4 regions of the Paenibacillus sp. CF095 genome follow, and region 4 is predicted to be linked to each of the others. Evidence: riboswitches for the same ligand, from Rfam matches in the RefSeq annotation. Region 4 holds a riboswitch; each other region holds the start of a gene.
The links. A riboswitch is a leader RNA that binds a small molecule or an ion and turns the genes downstream of it on or off. The one in region 4 is predicted to bind thiamine pyrophosphate.
Positions count from the first base shown of each region.

Region 1 (4,583 bases), on a different contig from region 4:
TAACCGACAGTTTTCCCTTCAAGACCTTTGGGTGAGCTCACGTTGCCATTTGCTTCGGTCAACAGATGCACAAGCGGATGGCGAACAACAGCAGCAATGGAACGTACAGGAATGTTCTCACCACGAGCGAGCAAAATTTGGGGCTGGTAGCTTAGAGCCAAATCAATTTTTCCAGCAGCAACAAGTTTGAGTGAATCATTGGTATCCGCAGGCATCTGAATTTCGACATCGAGACCTTGATCTGCAAAGTATCCTTTTTCCTGAGCAACGTAGATGAAGGAGTGTACTGCATTCGGGTACCAGTCGAGCATGATGGACAGTTTATCTTTGGCGTCTGATGTTGGCTCGGTTGCAGACATGTCTGTCTGTTGTGCATTGGTTGCAGAGTCTGTTGTTGGCGTGTTTTTGCTAGTATTCGTGGTGCTGCATCCGCTAACGATCAGCAAAAGGCTAATGAGCATGATGGGAAGCAGGGAGTATATACCTTTGTTATTCATAAATGAAGTTCCTCATTTCATCGTTTTGGTTTGTAGAAAATGGACAGCAGCATGTTAACGGACAATGTGACAATGAACTGATTGAAGATGCTGCTGAAATTGTGCATAAGGTATGTTTTGAAGATTGTAACTCCTGTATTTACCTCTAATTTCTGTCTAAGTATTATCCAACTTTTCTTTTGCCTCCATGACGATGACGCCGTATGCTAAACCGTTTCTCCAGCCAGGCAATCAGTACAAACAAAACGATCCCAAGTAAGGATAACAGCACAATAGCAGCAAACATCGCATCCGTGTTCATGTTGCTGGACATGCGGCGGCTGAAGTATCCGAGACCTTTGCTGCCACCGAGCCATTCGCCAATCGTTGCCCCAACCACGCAGTACACCACAGACATCTTTAACCCCGAGAAAAAAGAGGGAAGTGCCAGCGGAACCTGGAGTTTGCAAAAAATATCCCACTTGCTGGCGCCCATGGTGAGCAGCAGTTCACGCTGCTCTGGATCGCCTTGGCGGAGTCCATCGTAGGTACTGACCACAATGGGGAAGAATGCGATTAAGAATACCACCGCGACTTTGCTCCACAACGTGTAACCAAACCACAGGATAAATACGGGGGACAGGGCAATCAGCGGTATGGTCTGACTGATCACGATGAAGGGATACAAGGCCTTTTCAATCGATCGGTTCATATGCATGCCTGTCGCTAGCGTAATTCCGGTCACTATGGATAATCCAAAACCTACGGCAACCTCCATAAAGGTTGCAGGCAGATGGATGGTCAACAGCAGATGACGATGCTCGACCAGTGAGCCTATGATGGCCGTGGGTGCAGGAATGATGAAGGAGGGCACCCATTCCATACGCACAATCACTTCCCAGATCGCCAGTGATAAGAACATGAGCATAATAAACAAACCATATTGGGAAAACGACCTCGAGAGCCACTTTGAACACCACGTCCAAACGCTAACCTCAGCTCTATCAATTTGCATGCAATTGTTCCTCCAGTTGTTGCCTCATCTGCACGAGAGCCAGTTCGTAGATCATGTCCGAATGCCTTGGGCGTGGTAAGGGAACCGTCATCTCCCGCAACTGCTGGCCTTGCCCCCCTGGAGTTAACAGAATGATACGGTCACTTAACAGCAGGGCTTCTTCGATGTCATGTGTAATGAACAGCACGGTTTGGCCAAAGCCCTCCCACAGCTCCAATAACCAGCGATGCATTTGTCGTTTGGTTAAGGCGTCGAGTGCACCGAAGGGTTCATCCAGCAACATGAGCTGCCCGCCTGTAAGCAAGGTACGCAGCAATGCCACCCGCTGCCGCATGCCGCCGGATAACTCATCTGGATAGGCCTGCTCATAACCGGACAAGCCGAACCTTGCCAATCCTGCGATGATATCGGCTCGTAGTTTGTCCTTGTCCTGTCGGCCTGGTGCCAGCTCGGCAGGCAGCATGCAGTTCTCCATGACGGTACGCCAGGATAACAGCAGGTCTTTCTGCGGCATATAGGCGACTCGTCCGAGCCGTTGTCCTTGCGGTACATCAGCAATATCGATGGTGCCGACGGTAGGCTCATGCAAGCCTGCGAGCAGCTTGAAAAGCGTGCTTTTACCTGATCCGCTTGAGCCGATGAGCGAGACAAATTCCCCTTGTTGAACCTGAAGCGACACATTGGAGAGTACGGGGGAATCCATTTTTTCCGGAAAAGCGAAGCTTATGTTGTGAATGGTTACATGGTTGGTCATCTGATCCTCACCCCCTTGATATCAGACTGCTGGAATAACAACGGCATCTTGTGCTTTGCAGAAGTAACATAAGAAAAACGTCTATCGACGTACTTTTCGAGAAGACAGACCGCGTTTAGCTGAAGTGGTTTTTACGATATCGATTGATTCAGCTTCGCTGAAAACTTATAAATCTACATAAAAAAGACCCACCCATTTCCGGAGAAATGAGTGGGTCTGTAAGTTAAATTCGCAATTTATCTTCACATACATTGAGAAAATTCCGCTTACTAAAAGGCCGCTCCACTTCCCTCCGCTGGTATGATCCAGATCAGGTTCAAAGGGTCCGAATAAGTCATATTCGTCTCAGCCGCAAGGCTCCCCTAGTGCAAAAGTTCAAGATATGCAGTTGTGTGTTCAGCATATATCACTTGAACATGAACTGTAAAGAGGCAGCATGATAACTGAACAATTTACCTCGGCTCAGGAACCCGATATAATAAGGATGGCCCGTATTGGCCGGATCACAAAATGCAGGTGGGATTGTTCTCCCTCCTAGGCAGAATGGGGACCCGAGTTGAAAACGTTCAAAAAAGTATATATTGAGATCACGAGTATCTGCAATCTGGCTTGCAGCTTCTGTCCGCAGACACAGCGTGCCAAAGGATTCATTGACCCTGAAGTCTTCAACAATATACTGGAACAAGTTAAACCACACACCAATCATATTTATCTACATGTCAAAGGCGAACCCTTGTTGCATCCCAAAATAGATCTGTTACTCGATTCCGCACATGAGAAGGGACTCAAGGTGAACATTACAACGAATGGTACACTGCTGCCCAAGACTCAGCATAAATTGCTTGGCAAACCGGCGCTGCGACAGATGAATTTCTCCCTGCACAGCTTCGATGGGCATGAAGGTTCAACCGACCGTGACGGATACCTGCGTCATATTTTGTCCTTTGTACACGAGGCCGTTAAGCACAATGTCATCATTTCATTCCGACTGTGGAATCTGACGCAGGATAACTTCACAAATGCTCAGATGAATCGAAATCGGGAGACCCTTGAAGTATTGGAACGTGAGTTCAATCTGGACTTCTGCATTGAGGAAAAAGTAGTTCCAGGCAGCGGGGTCAAAATTGCCCCGAATGTATACCTGAATCAGGACCATGAGTTCCAGTGGCCAAGTCTGGATGCACCTGAAGATGACGGCAAAGGCTTCTGCCATGCATTGCGTGGTCAGGCAGCTGTGCTTGTGGATGGAACGGTGGTTCCATGCTGTCTCGATGGCGAGGGTGTAATTAACCTGGGTAATGTGCACGAGAAGTCATTCTCGGAGATTATTGAGGGTGAGCGAGCGAACAATCTGGTATATGGCTTCTCCAGGCGGGAAGCTGTGGAAGAGTTGTGTCGAAAGTGCGGTTATCGTCAGAGATTCGGAGCCTGATATCTTATATCAGCAAGCCAGAAGACATTCAAGATCACACATTTGGAGATAAATGTTGTGGTCTTTCTTTGTTATCGGGGATTAAAGTTAGGGATACAAACGTTACAAATGAGCATACCTGAGGTTGATATCAGCATATTGCTTGAGGGACCTGGTATGCAAAAAATGCCGATATGACAGGGATTGTGCGATGTCATGATATATCTGATCTAATGATTATTCTAGTTACCTTCCTTATTTGGTAGGATTAGGTTGTGAGTTGGGCAGAGGTGCACCTCTGGCGAACTTCCAGTACAAGCCCAGACTTGTACACTACCAAAAAACGAGAGAATAAGGGAGGAATTAAGTTATGAAAAAAATATTGACGTTGTTGCTGTCCGCTGGTTTGGTTGCTTCTATATTTGGTGCCGTTCCGGCTGCGGCTGCACCTACCGTTGTAAATTCAACCATTGTGGTTCCAAAGGGCACGACCTATGACGGCCAAGGTAAAACATTTGTAGCCAATCCTTCCACACTGGGCGACGGATCTCAAGCTGAGGGTCAGAAACCAGTCTTCCGCCTGGAGGCAGGGGCCACACTCAAAAATGTAAATATTGGATCACCTGCTGCCGATGGTGTTCACTGTTATGGTAGCTGTAATATTTCGAATGTAGTCTGGGAGGACGTGGGCGAGGATGCTCTGACATTGAAGTCCGCCGGAACGGTTAACATTACCGGTGGGGCAGCGTACAAGGCCTATGATAAAGTGTTCCAGATGAATGCAGCTGGAACAATTAACATCAAAAACTTCCGTGCGGATGATATTGGCAAACTGGTTCGCCAAAATGGTGGAACTTCCTTTGCAGTTAACATGACGCTGGATAACTCCAACATTTCCAATGTGAAAGATTCGATTATGCGTACAGA
Region 1 is NZ_FMZN01000001.1:4,380,383-4,384,965, reverse strand. It holds gene BLS69_RS19320 (ABC transporter substrate-binding protein) at 1-497, opposite strand, end outside; gene BLS69_RS19315 (ABC transporter permease) at 661-1,491, opposite strand; gene BLS69_RS19310 (ABC transporter ATP-binding protein) at 1,481-2,245, opposite strand; TPP riboswitch at 2,516-2,619, opposite strand; gene BLS69_RS19305 (radical SAM/SPASM domain-containing protein) at 2,802-3,677, shown strand; gene BLS69_RS19300 (pectate lyase) at 4,027-4,583, shown strand, end outside.
Region 1: it holds a riboswitch for thiamine pyrophosphate, as region 4 does, so the genes downstream of both, BLS69_RS19310 (ABC transporter ATP-binding protein) here and thiC (phosphomethylpyrimidine synthase ThiC) in region 4, are expected to answer to the same signal.

Region 2 (4,583 bases), on a different contig from region 4:
CATGAGTGTAACGGTATCTCCTTGTTTGTAGGCCAACTGTGTTGATGAGGCTTGGGAACTTGCACCCAAGGCTTGTGGCGTTGTAGCCAAAGCTTGTCCTCCAAAGGCGACCATTTTGGAATCCAGCAGCATCCATCCCGTCAACAGCATAGCTGATAATCCAGTCATGGTAATCCATTTGTACCCCGTTCTCTGCCAGTCAGGACCCGTCTTCACTCTCGTTCATCCCCATCCATTAGAAGTTATTTCCATATAGACGCCGTAAACAGGAAAAAGTTACCGGTTACCTCAATATATTTCTCTCTATCTCCCCGTATTACCTTACATCCACCATCGTAGCATGATAAGGAAAGGTAACCCCGATGTAATAAGCAGCTGTTAAGGTGAGGATATAATAAAATACAAACCACAGATCAGCTCGCGAATAGCCAATCTGAATGTAATACGTGCGGCTCGCGCCATCTATGAACCCTTTCGCTTCCATCGCTACCGCCATTCGCTGTGCACGGCGAATGCTCTGTGCCAGCAGCGGAATAGCGTAACGCTTGAGTGTACCATACACGTTCCAGCGAGAGCCACGTTGCCGTGTTCCACGTATACGAATAGCGTAACGGAGCGTCTGGAATTCATCCAGCAAAATCGGGATCATGCGCATCGCGGCCAGAAAGCTATAGGCATATTTTGCAGGAAGCTTCCATTGCTGCATCAGGGAATAAAACAGCCGTACCGGCTTCGTCGTAAGACCAAAGAGTAACCCAGCCGCTGCCATAGTCAGCGAGCGAAAACCCAAGTGTAGACCGCGATAAAAGCTCTCTTCGGTTATGTGGATCAGTCCCCACTTATACCATGTGGTCTCGCCCTTACCAAACATCATCATGCCTGTAGACGTGGAGATAAACACCAGAATGAATGGTGATGCGTACAGCATCAATCTATACCACGGATGACCTGTCCAGCACAGTAACAACATCATCGCCAACGCAACGTTGGCCATTACATTCAGATTGTGAATAAGGATAACGATGACAAACATCATCGTCAGAATGATCATCTTTAATCCCGGATTGACGTTATGAAGCCAGGTTTCACGGTGAGGAAACGACAGTTGCATCAGATAACCTCCCCTCATCTACCGTCCAGATTCGGGTGCAATATCTTTTGACAATTTCACGATCATGGGTAACCATAACAATAGCTGTTCCCTCTCTCCGCAATTGCTCCAGCTGTGCTAACATGGCAAACGTATTGCGGGCATCCTGTCCAAAAGTAGGTTCATCCAACAGCAGTATTCGCTGCTCTCTCACCAGTGCAGAGGCAACGCTTAAGCGTCGTTTCTGCCCCATCGATAATTGGTAGGGATGGCGCTCGGAGAGGTCGATTAGTCCAAATTGATTCAACATATGATCAGTCCTGACAAGTCTTTCTTCCGTTGTAAGCCTGCCCCCCAGCAATGAGAATTCCACTTCTTCCGCGACTGTGTTAGTCACAAATTGAAACTCCGGGTTCTGAAATACAAACGCGATTTGATCTGCAAGCTGCTCCGTTTTGCCAAAAGGCTGGCCTTCAACCTCATAATGACCAGTTGTTTTCAGGATATTCATCAGAGATAACAACAATGAACTCTTTCCAGCTCCATTAGCACCGACAATACCAATCCAGTCTCCATGCCATACTTCGGCCTGCTCCACCTGAATGAAGGGTGTTTTCCCACGCCATCCGGTGAACTGCTTCAAGTCCAGTGCAGGCTGATAGGTGGGTGATACAGGCGATAAGGATGAGACGTGAGATATGGGGGATATACCCGGTGTATCGGATAAGCCAGACGGTTGCTGTGCTTCCAAGTTTGAGATGCCGTGATCCACACACACTTGAAGCTCTCCAAAAGCACTTCCCTCTTCTTCCTTAGCTGCCTGCTCGTGCTCATCCCACACACCCGGATACCAGATTCCATAAGCCTTCAGCTTGCACCGTTCATCCGTAAATACCTGCTGTGCTGGCCCATCCGCCACGATCTTTCCTTCAGGTGATAACACAATAATTCGGTCGACCATATCCACAATCTCATTAATTTTGTGTTCAACAATGATGATCGTTTTGTCACTGGCGATCCGTTTGACGGTATCCCACACCTGGGAAGTCCCCTCATCATCCAGCAGTGCAGTGGGTTCATCCAAAAACAATACCTCCGGGTCCATGGCAAGCATCGAAGCAATCGCAAGACGCTGCTTCATCCCCTGAGACATGGACTGGATCAATATACGATTCTGTTCAAAGGATAACCCCACTTGTTTCAGATAATATTCAATTAGAGTAGGCATCTCTTCACGCGGAATATTTCGGTTTTCCAGAACAAATGCGATCTCTTCATCCGTAAAGGACATACAGAACTGGGTATCCGGATCTTGAAAGACCACTCCTGCTTTGGCGGGAACCTGAATATCATCACATTTCATCGGAATCTCAACCGAACGTGGTATCAGACCGCTCAGAATTTGCAATAACGTCGATTTACCGGAGCCACTCGGGCCAAGCAACAGCACTTTCTCTCCTTGACGCACAGAAAGAGACAAGCCTTGAAATACCAAGGCTTTCTCTCCCGGGAACTTGCATCTTAGATTTGTCACACTTACCGCTTGCGAATTCCCCTCTCCGCTCATCTAATCCAACGCCTCATAATCCTGTTTGGATACCGGTCTGAGGGAGCGTGTTACACCGGTCAGTTCCAATGCTTTGGCGAGATAATAAGCAAACACTCCGGCAATCAAGATGCTTCCAATGAAGCGGAATCCGATAAATAACGTATAATTCCAGGCCGAGAGTGAATCAATATACCCGTATTGATAATCCAGCAAAAGCGAAGCCGCTGCGGCTCCTATGGCTGCAAGACAGGTGACAAACAGATTGGTTTTTCGATACAAAAATGCGGCGAAGAATATCTCGGCTCCCAATCCTTGCAACAGACCGTATACAAGTGTGGACATGCCCCATTCACTACCCAGAAAAGCACTTACCGTTGAAGCCGCAACTTCAGCAAGAATAGCCACGCCTGGTTTACGAATGATAACAAAAGCAAACGTGCCCGCCATAAACCACATGCCGTAGATCATCTGCTCCGCATGAACGCCAAATGGTTTCATCAAGTCATATGTAGGTCCCCATATCTTGTAAATCACCCCAAACACCACTGCGATCACGATGGTTACCAGAATATCCGTTAGTTTCAATCGCTTGTTGCCTGCTGTTGTTGCCATGTTCTCTACGTCCTTCCTTTGTTCCCTGTGGGGGTTGTAAAAGTGTGTGTTCAAAAAGACTGGTTTTCAGTACCAAGAAGATGGGATAAATTCCATATTCGATGCTGATGATGCCGTCAGGCACCCTTCGTAGTCAAAAGCAGACTTTTTGAACAACCTCTAAAAAATAAACGAAAAAGCCTCCCCGGTTCCGGGCAGGCCTTACGTACAGTGTACAATCCTCACAATGATGTAATGGATGGATGTCGAAAATAAATACGGAATATCAACCAGCACCCCTCCGCCCTGGCAGATACATCACCACAGTTCAAAGAGGTCTGTTGTTCATCCACGTTCATTCCCACAATTCACCCTTACATATCGCAAATCCATGTTCTCTACGCTGGCATTACCCAGATCAGATGTACGGTCAGCGGCACAAGGCCACTCTCTCAGCCCAACTTCATTGAGCTCCCGGTTCACTTATTTCATTGCTTCTAATGTACATCAGATGGGTATTTGTGGCAATCCCTAGAAAAAGCTTTATTTGGGGTAACAGGGAAAAGGACATCGGATGGTTCACTTTCCATAATATGAAACATTTAGGTTATGTAGTCCGTCTTAAACATTAGAAGGGAGATTGATAGTGATGAAAGATTACAACTCTGTTTGGCAGCTTAAAACATGGAAAATGGTCCTTGCCGCTTCGATACTCACCGCAGGCACGGCACCTGCCTTACTCTCATCCACTGTGGCGGAAGCCGCAGCAACCAAACCTAAACCGACAGCTTATATTAACAATGTTCAAGCTCAATATGATGTTGTCATACGGCAGGGTATTACGTACGTGGCATTGACGGAGCTTCAATTCCTCGGCAACTATACGTTTGGTTACAATAACAAAACAAAAGAGATCAGCATTAACACAGGCAGCGATAAGTATGTCCTTACACCTAACAGCAAAACAATGAAGAAAAACGGTCAGAATGCGACATTATCCTCCGCGCCGATTTTGGTGAATGGTAAAGCGATGCTTCCGCTCCGTGCCATCGGTGAAGCTTTTGGTGCCAAGGTGCAGTGGAACCAGAAGGCCAAGGAAGCCTACATTTACACTACCGATGCTACGATTGTAAAAGAATATAACAGTTCCGATCTGACTGTGGCGCGTGAAGCCGCACTGCATCTGCCCCGCTTTTCTGAACTGGGACAAGCACGTCTGGACATTCGCAACCCTTTGGGTCCGGTGGATTCATCCATTGAATACATTTTTGAACAAGACAAAAAAGATCGTTTCTTCGTTGTTGAGGATAACGATCTGATCAGTTATTATATCCTTAAAAATGGAAGTGCCTT
Region 2 is NZ_FMZN01000001.1:4,375,258-4,379,840, forward strand. It holds gene BLS69_RS19275 (outer membrane protein assembly factor BamB family protein) at 1-216, opposite strand, end outside; gene BLS69_RS19280 (energy-coupling factor transporter transmembrane component T family protein) at 317-1,111, opposite strand; gene BLS69_RS19285 (ABC transporter ATP-binding protein) at 1,086-2,657, opposite strand; gene BLS69_RS19290 (ECF transporter S component) at 2,658-3,251, opposite strand; TPP riboswitch at 3,609-3,719, opposite strand; gene BLS69_RS19295 (copper amine oxidase N-terminal domain-containing protein) at 3,880-4,583, shown strand, end outside.
Region 2: it holds a riboswitch for thiamine pyrophosphate, as region 4 does, so the genes downstream of both, BLS69_RS19290 (ECF transporter S component) here and thiC (phosphomethylpyrimidine synthase ThiC) in region 4, are expected to answer to the same signal.

Region 3 (4,583 bases), on a different contig from region 4:
CAGTAATCCGACCGCTGTGCCAGCCGCGAATCCAATCAGCGTTAACTGAATGGTTGCGGAAGCGTGCATGCCAAGCCGTTCGGCCTGGGTTGCCGCTTCGCGGGCGATGTCGGACGGTGCAGGCAGCATCCATTTCTCAATATGGAAGAGGGAGACGGCTCCCTGCCATATCGCTATAAAGAGAATAACCGCCACAATGGGCGGCCATACACTTTTGAAATAGGCAGGCATTAGCGATACTTCTCCGTCAGGGTGTCCATGCTGAAGCCGGTAGGGCTATGGGCGATTTTGATCTGGGAGATGATGCTTGGGCTGCCAGCCTCCACGAGTACCTCGTGCATTTTACGGACAACCTCCAGCAGTTCCTCCAGTTCCCCCTCCATCGTGGTGTCGAGCGCGTTCACCTGATATTTCAGGCCGGATTGCTGAATAACTTCAATGGCGCGATCTACATAAGGGTAAGAATTCTCGCCATTTGGCGTTTTGGGAATAACCTGAATGCTAAGTAATGTGCTTGCCATGAGAGATCACTTTTCCTTTCGTGATAAATTGCATGAATTGAACCAGGTTTACACTCATCACTCCGATTGCAGTACCCTCTTACGATCACTGTTATCCCCGGATTTCTTTAATGAATTTCAATGGAGGAAATCCGGGGATAAAGGTGAGCGCTTCGCTTCTTCAGATGGGTTCTGCACTCTTCGTTCTTGTGTAAAAAAGTTAAACTTAAGCAAATTTTATTGGGGTAAAAAATCGTTCGTATATGCCTTGCTCACGTCGATCTGTTCATCCAGCAGTTTTTTGCTAAACATCCAGTCGGTGTAATTCTGCCATACTTCCTGCTTTTGCTCACCCCAGCGCGGGGCGTCATCCGTGTACTTTGGACTAAGCCATTTCTGGCTTGCCAGTACCAAGTCTTTATCTAGATCCGGTACGGCCTTGATCAGAATGTTCGCTGCGTCTTCGGGATGATCAATCGCATATTGATACCCTTCTGAAGTGGCTTTCAGGAATGCTTTCACCAACTCAGGGTCGTTTTGGATCGTCTGCTCGTTTGTTACAAGGACAGGTGTGTAGTAATCCAATGCATCTGAATAATCCTTCACATATAACATGTCGATCGGTTCTCCGCGCAGTTCGGCTTCAATACCTGTCCAGGCGTAGAAAATCCACGCGAAATCAATGTCCCGTTTCACTGCGGTGAAAAAGTCAGCGTCACCCATATTAATGTTTTTCACTTTGGATACATCGGCTCCGTCGCCTTCCATAATGGATTGCATCACGGCTTCTTCGACTGGGGAACCCCAACCGCCATAGGTTTTACCTTCAAAATCTTTCGGTGATTTGATATTCCGATCCGCCGGAGCAGCGAACCCGGATGTATTATGCTGAATAACTGCTGCGATGGAGACCAATGGAACACCCTGTGTGCGGGCTTGAGTTACACTCTCCTGATAACTTACGCCAAAAGGCACTTCATTCGAGGCAACCATTGTATCTGCGCCACCGGCACCTGGTTGTACAATCTCTACATTCAAGCCCTCAGCCTTGTAAAAACCTTGATCTACAGCCGCATATAGGCCGGTATGATTCGTATTCGGTGTCCAGTCGAGCACCACTTTAATATCTTTCAGGGCGGCAGTGTCACCTTTGTTACTGCTTTCCGCATTTGTGTTGCTGTTCTGTTCTGCCGGGGCAGCTTCTTTGCCGCCACATGCGGCTACAGTCACCATAAGCACGCATAAGAGCATCAATCCCATCGTTCTACGCCATTTCATCTGTAATTCTCTCCTTCGATATGTCCGGCCGAGTGGCACGGGGTACTCCTTGGCTTCATATCCAATCATCTTGCATAAATCAACAGATTTATACCAGTTGAGATCTGAATAACGTCACTTTTTTTAGCTCTCTGGCTATATAAAAGAACATTAAAAAAGCGTCCCGTATTCCGGGACGCGTGCAGGCGTTAGAGAGGTGGCGTTCAGCCATAGGGCTGTGCCATTTCGATATACTCCGATTCCTACGCTGGCATGATCCAGATCAGGTCTAAGGGTTAGTATCTTGGTGGGATACACTCTCAGCCGGCCAATTCCGACTCCCCTGGGAAACTATGAAGTTACGGGCATTACTAGGTGTAATTATAGGCCAGCGGGTGGAACGTGTCCAGTCAGGAACTGGATGGGGACACGTATGAACTTATCAAACAGGCCGTTATACATATGTATATCAGCCTGTTTAGATGTGTTATTTTCATTAATTATCGTGGCGAATCATATAAGGCAATCTGGCTGAGTGCAAATGCATCGGATTTTGGGGCATAACCTACCTGTTTCTGAGTGGTTTCCAGATTCAATCGTTTAAACCGATTATTCGAGATCCCATGCAGTATGGTGAAGGGCTCCAGATTGGTAGCTGTAATTGCTTTGAACATCAAATCACACAAGTCAGCCGGACTAATATACGCGCTCATATCCCTTGCTTCCAGCGCTGGTCCGTCCGGTTGAAAATCATCATATGCACCTATACGTATTGCTACACTTTGTAAACCTTCGGTATACGCAAAATAGGAAGCGAGCGATTCTCCAAAACATTTGCTAACCCCGTACAAATTCCGTGGGTGTGTTGGCATGTCCGGATAGACTTGAGCATCAATGGGATACCCCTCAATCGTCTGTGCACTGCTCGCCAGAATGACTCTTTGCACACCTTGGTCCTTAGCTGCACGGAATACATTAAATGTACCTTTGATATTGATGTCCAACAACGATTCATAGAATCCGGCATTCGGGGAAGGGTCTCCCGCCAGATGTACTACCACATCCATGCCTTCGCAAGCATGCTGACAGGCTTCAGGGTCTGTCACATCCAGTGTCATGATCTCATGGTCGGTTTCTTGATACGTATGCAGTCTGTCGATATTCAAATCCGTTAGTCGCAGGTGATATGCTTCTGACAAGTGTTGGGACAAGTCCCGGCCAATTTTCCCGGCTGCGCCGGTAATTAAAATGTTCATGAAATCAACTCCAATTCTTAGCGCTGGAAGAACTCAATCCATTCCTTTTCAGGTCCATAGATGAAGAAATAGCGGTAACCGTTAGGCAGTGTAATAATCTCTCCATCAATAAATACGGCTTTGGTGGCTTGGATGCGTTTGTACTCAGAATCAAGATCATCTACATGGATCGCAAAATGGTGTACCGTACCTTCGGAAGGCAGCTTGTCGCTGTAACCTTGAATTAACTCAATCTCAGTCTCATTACTTCCATTGAAGCCAAGGAAGGCGAGCTGAATGACGCCGTTGGTATGGGTTACCCGGTCTTTCAATTCAAGACCAACAATCTCCGTATAGAAACGCAGCGTGGTCTCCAGATCACGCACAGCAATGCCGACGTGGTCAATGCGTTTTTGAAAACTCATAATCCAAATCCTCCTTATACTATGAATCTTTCTACCATTTTAAGGGATATCATAGGGCTGTACTACATGGTTGTCAAATCCGGTTTTAATTTGGAAAAATTATAATTGTTCACAGAATGTTCACTTATGTGGTGGGTTTCCTCATCTCTATAATTACGAAGGTAAACAGAGAGGATGAGAGAATTGCCAACAAGCAAGAAGGAACAAATTATTTTCGGATTAATGATGTGTACAGGAATGGTCTTGGTCATGATGTTCTTCAATCTATGGCACAGTGGGTTACTCGGCAAAATGTCCCCGCTTGAGATACTGCTTCAATTCATATTATGTTTTGTCATCGCGTTTCTGGTGGAGTCTTTCATTGTTGGCCCTGTGGCGAGAAAGATTGCATTTTCTATGCCCTTCGACAAGTCCAATAAGATTCTAGGTGTGCTGGCTATGTCATTTTTTATGGTGATTGGCATGGTTCTGATCATGTCTTTGTATGGAATGATCTCGGCATATCTCGCTGATCAATTAAGTGGGTCATCCGTACTCCGTACGTATCTCCATACAATCGCTCGTAACTTCAGCCTGGCGCTTCCATATCAATTGATCATTTTGGGACCACTCGTACGATATGTATTCGGTAAATTCATCAAGGATAACGGGCCCGTAATGCCTGTCGTTAACAAAAGTGTGTGATTCGGTTGGCCATAAGTATTTCCTGGGCAATCTTGTGCAAAAGAATAGATATTATTCTCACCTTTAATGAAAGGTGAGAGAGAGGCAAAAATAGGGCACTTGCCACGATGATTACAGCGCTAACGAATCGAGTACACCTTATTAGTCCAGTTTTTAGGGAATAAAAAATCTAACGAATCTCAGCGGCGTTATTATGCAAAAAACCTCCAACGAGACCTTGAATTTGAGATAATTATCTATAATAACGTCTCTAGGATTCGTTAGATTTCAAACATGCAGAAATGGAGGGAAATAGCGTGTGCTAGGTTCGTTACAACAGAGTAACGCTACAAAAAAATGTCCACCGTCAGGTCATGACAGTAGACATTTCAATCTCAATCTCAATAATAGGTAATTCTAATTCTCAGGACTGCAACGACACATAACTGTTAAGTCGCTGGATCGACCACATGTTTGTTCTGCCATTGATACGTGATCACGCT
Region 3 is NZ_FMZN01000005.1:140,017-144,599, forward strand. It holds gene BLS69_RS26805 (ABC transporter permease) at 1-231, opposite strand, end outside; gene BLS69_RS26810 (thiamine-binding protein) at 231-521, opposite strand; gene BLS69_RS26815 (ABC transporter substrate-binding protein) at 738-1,778, opposite strand; TPP riboswitch at 2,000-2,112, opposite strand; gene BLS69_RS26820 (NAD-dependent epimerase/dehydratase family protein) at 2,258-3,013, opposite strand; gene BLS69_RS26825 (VOC family protein) at 3,031-3,417, opposite strand; gene BLS69_RS26830 (DUF2798 domain-containing protein) at 3,592-4,101, shown strand; gene BLS69_RS26835 (MFS transporter) at 4,530-4,583, opposite strand, start outside.
Region 3: it holds a riboswitch for thiamine pyrophosphate, as region 4 does, so the genes downstream of both, BLS69_RS26815 (ABC transporter substrate-binding protein) here and thiC (phosphomethylpyrimidine synthase ThiC) in region 4, are expected to answer to the same signal.

Region 4 (4,583 bases):
TCCATACATCCGAGTACGGATTGGTCTGGTTGGCGGCGAGCTGCTCTGCAATCGGGTAAGGCGCTTTCTCGTCTTCCGTACCATGGATAAAGAAAATCGGGAACGGATAATCTTCCTTTTTCACTTCCTGATACGGGATCTGTTGCAATCCGGTACCATTCAGAACAGGGAACAACAGATTCATGATCTCGAGTGTGGGCTGACGCGGGAGATCGATCTGGTTATGAATGTTGTGGTACAGTGTATCCGGCTCAAGCAGGAACGTACTGTCCAGAATCATCGCATCCACTTCCTGTGTAATCAGTCCAGTTTGAAGCGCCGTACCGGCACCCATGGAGAAACCCCAGACAACCAGTTCCTGTGCACCGCGCTGCTTGGCAAACTGGATGGCACCCAGCAATTGCTGTGACTCAGCTTTGCCACCTGTGGCTACAGCTTTGTTCACCTGTGAGGCGAAGCCATAATCGAACATGACCACGTTGAACCCAAGTTGATGGGCATAGTGTGCCAGGTCATACATAGGTACCCATGTTTCTTCACGATTGGCACCATAGCCGTGACTGAAAATAATCGTTTTGCTTGCAGCATTATCAGCAGGTATATACCATCCCTGCATCGTGCGGCTGCCATCTGCTGCCGGGAACGTGATGTCTTCATACTTCATGTTCTTGGCTTGCATCGGATTGGAGAAGACAGGCGCTACCGTTGGATTGGATAATACCCATGCGATATAACCATGCAGTGCGATAAAACAAAACAGTAGAAAAAATACAACGGAGAGCAGCAACGCTACGATAATATGTTTGAACCGAATCAGCCTCGGTGATAGGGAAGAGGGCAGATCGGACACTTTTGTATGCAGCGGGGCTTCGCTCTGGGATGTTGGATACATGAATGCCCCTCCTTTGAAGTTCAGTTGAAGATAACAACGACATGAAAAGAGAATTGCGTCGATTTCAGAGCCTGCTTCAGAGCGATATCTTAATGTAATATATCTTTATCGTATGTTCCAGTATAGTCAAAGTCAATTGATTGAGGGCATTTGTTACGCAATTGTTATATAGTTCTTAAGATATATGGGTAACATTACCTTAGTGTGTAAATTACAGGGGATTAAGTCTTATAAAAAGGAAAAATTTACAGGTTGGCCTATTTTGATTTTGGCTCTTTTTGGTTTACAGATGAGACCGTTTCTCATATAATTTATGTAACCAAGTTTCATGTGATGAAACATGAGGAGGGCATTATGCCATGGAAGATCGCAAGTTAACCGTCCGGGCTGTGGAACGGGCGCTGGATATATTATTATGTTTTACCACACGCAGTGATCTGGGACTCACCGAAATTGCCAGCCAGATCGGCTTGCACAAAAGTACAGTGCACCGTTTGATGGCTACGCTGGAGGATCGAGGGTTCGTGATCCGTGATGCAGCAACAGAGAAGTACCGACTTGGCATCCGAATCTGGGAACTGTCGGCTCATATGTCCCGCAGTGATGATCCCGCTATTCTGCTGCTGCCTGCGATGGAGCGACTGAGAGATCGATTGGGGGAGACCGTGAGTCTGTACCTGCGTGATGGGAGTGAACGGATACGGATTCAGGCTGTGCAAAGTGATCAGGCGATTCGCCGAGTCGCCCCCGTTGGTGTTAGACTCCCGCTGTCTGTGGGCGCTTCCAGCAAAGTTTTGATGGCGTTTGCCACGGACGAGGATCGTGAAGAACTGATGAACGGCCCGGAATGGCCGGTGTTTATTGATCCCGCGGTGTATTTGGCGCAAATGGGAGATATCCGGGATAACGGATATGCGACGAGTTATGAGGAACGTGAGCCGGGAGCTGCCGCGGTATCTGTACCGATTATGGATCGCAGAGGCAATATTGCAGCTGCGCTCTCGGTCTCAGGGCCTGTCAGTCGACTCTCGCAGGAGACATTGCATGAATACGCACCTGTATTGAAGGATGCTGCTACGCAGATGGGGCTCATGTTATCCTGATGTTTATGTAAGTTTTTTTCTCCAATGGAGTTTGATCATTTGGAATATAAAGGTTGTTTTTATGTTCCGGTTGCGCTACTCTGTAATGGACGGCCCTACGGGGCCAGCTTCATTGAATATGAACGGCGGCTTATGTAAGCCGCAACTTACTAACGTTACTGGGGGAGTCCGAATTGTCCGGACTGAGACGGAATCGCTTGAGATTCCGGACCCTTTGCACCTGATCTGGATCATACCAGCGTAGGGAAGTAATCGGCGATATGACCTCAACCACCTCATGATGTGACCCTTGTAGTCTCCGTTAAGGAGCTGATTGAAGGTGCATTATTGGTGATGGACATAAAAGTCGGTTCCTTCGGGGACCGGCTTTTTTATATACAGTGAACGGGCGATATAGCGCGTACTCCATTGACTTCTTTTTTCAATAACCTGCGAAAGTGGGCTTGTATGATGAGAGAGAAGTCACCATAGATTCATGATCTGTGGCAGCCTCCGTCTGTTGTTAACTGTACATGAAAAGTGTCTCCCCTGGTCTGGCGTAGGATCGCTCTTTCTTCTCTGCATTGCGCATGATTTGGGACAGGTACGTAAGTAAGCTAATGACGATACCAACCAAACAAGCGACGAACACTGAGGAGGAGACAAGCGAACATGAGTACAGGAAATCAAACGGGACAACAAGCGATGGAGCAGGAACATAACGGTCAGCAGGTGGAAAAAGAAACAGGAGCGGCCGGACGGATTCAGCCCTTTCCGGGCAGCCGCAAAGTCTACATTCAGGGCTCACGGCCCGACATTGCTGTACCTGAGCGTGAGATAGCCCTTCATGACACGAATACTCCCCAAGGGGTGGAGCATAACGAACCGCTACGTGTCTACGATACGAGCGGGCCGATGACCGATCCCGGATTTCATGCCGATATCCGTGCAGGTCTACCAGCCCTGCGTACCCGCTGGATCACAGAGCGTGGCGATGTTGAAGCTTATCAGGGTCGTACGGTTAAACCGGAGGATAACGGACTAAAGCCCGGAGGGAAGAGAGCTGGAGCCGAAGAGTACCCTGGATTGCGTGGCAAACCGCTGCGAGCACAGACAGGACGCTGTGTGACTCAGATGCATTATGCGAGGCAGGGAGTCATTACGGCAGAGATGGAGTTTGCCGCCATTCGTGAGGGCGTAGAACCGGAATTTGTAAGGCAGGAGCTGGCGAGTGGACGTGCGATTCTGCCATCCAACATCAATCACCCGGAGAGTGAACCGATGTTAATCGGTCGTCATTTTCACGTGAAGATCAATGCCAACATAGGTAACTCTGCCGTATCTTCCTCCATCGAGGAAGAGGTGGAGAAGATGACCTGGGCGGTACGTTGGGGATCGGATACGGTGATGGATCTGTCCACAGGCAAAAACATTCATACCACCCGGGAATGGATCATCCGTAATTCACCTGTGCCGATTGGTACGGTGCCGCTGTATCAAGCGCTGGAGAAGGTGAATGGCGAAGCGGAAGCGCTGACCTGGGAGTTGTACCGTGATACGCTCATTGAGCAGGCAGAGCAGGGAGTGGACTACTTTACGATCCACGCAGGTGTACTGCTGCGTTATATTCCCATGACCGCCAAGCGGATGACAGGCATTGTGTCTCGCGGTGGGTCCATTATGGCAGCATGGTGCCTTGCGCATCATCAGGAGAATTTTTTGTACACCCATTTTGAAGAAATCTGCGAGATTATGAAAAGGTATGATGTGGCGTTTTCGTTGGGAGATGGACTTCGTCCAGGCAGTATCTACGATGCCAATGACGAAGCTCAGATGGCGGAACTGGCTACGCTCGGGGAACTGACGCAGATCGCATGGAAGCATGATGTGCAGGTGATGATCGAAGGGCCGGGTCACGTGCCGATGCATAAGATCAAAGAGAATGTGGACTTGCAGATGGAGATATGTAAAGAGGCACCGTTCTATACGCTGGGGCCGCTGACGACCGACATTGCTCCGGGATACGACCACATCACATCCGCCATTGGTGCGGCCATGATTGGCTGGTTCGGCACGTCCATGCTCTGTTATGTTACACCAAAAGAACATTTGGGCCTGCCCAACAAGGATGATGTGCGGGAAGGGGTCATCGCCTACAAGATTGCAGCCCACGCCGCCGATCTGGCAAAAGGCCATCCACGTGCTCAACGCCGGGATGATGCATTGTCCAAGGCGCGCTTCGAATTCCGCTGGCGTGACCAGTTTAACCTGTCACTGGACCCTGAACGTGCGCTGTCCTACCATGATGAGACGCTGCCAGCAGAAGGGGCCAAAGAAGCTCATTTCTGCTCCATGTGCGGACCGAAGTTCTGTAGCATGCGCATCACGCAGGACATTCGTGCCTTTGCCGCGGATAAAGGATTGTCCGAGAATGAGGCTGTAGCAGCGGGCATGCAGGAAAAGGCCGAGGAATATCGGACACGTTCCTAAGGGAGTCAGGTGATAAAGGTTTTTTGTAGCTTTAAATTATAAATACGGATTAATGTTTGGACAAGGCTAAACCCGCTTCACCGTAAATTTTGGATTCAATCCAACTTACGCCAAATCTG
Region 4 is NZ_FMZN01000009.1:55,351-59,933, forward strand. It holds gene BLS69_RS30230 (alpha/beta hydrolase) at 1-892, opposite strand, end outside; gene BLS69_RS30235 (IclR family transcriptional regulator) at 1,252-1,995, shown strand; TPP riboswitch at 2,146-2,259, shown strand; gene thiC (phosphomethylpyrimidine synthase ThiC) at 2,680-4,464, shown strand.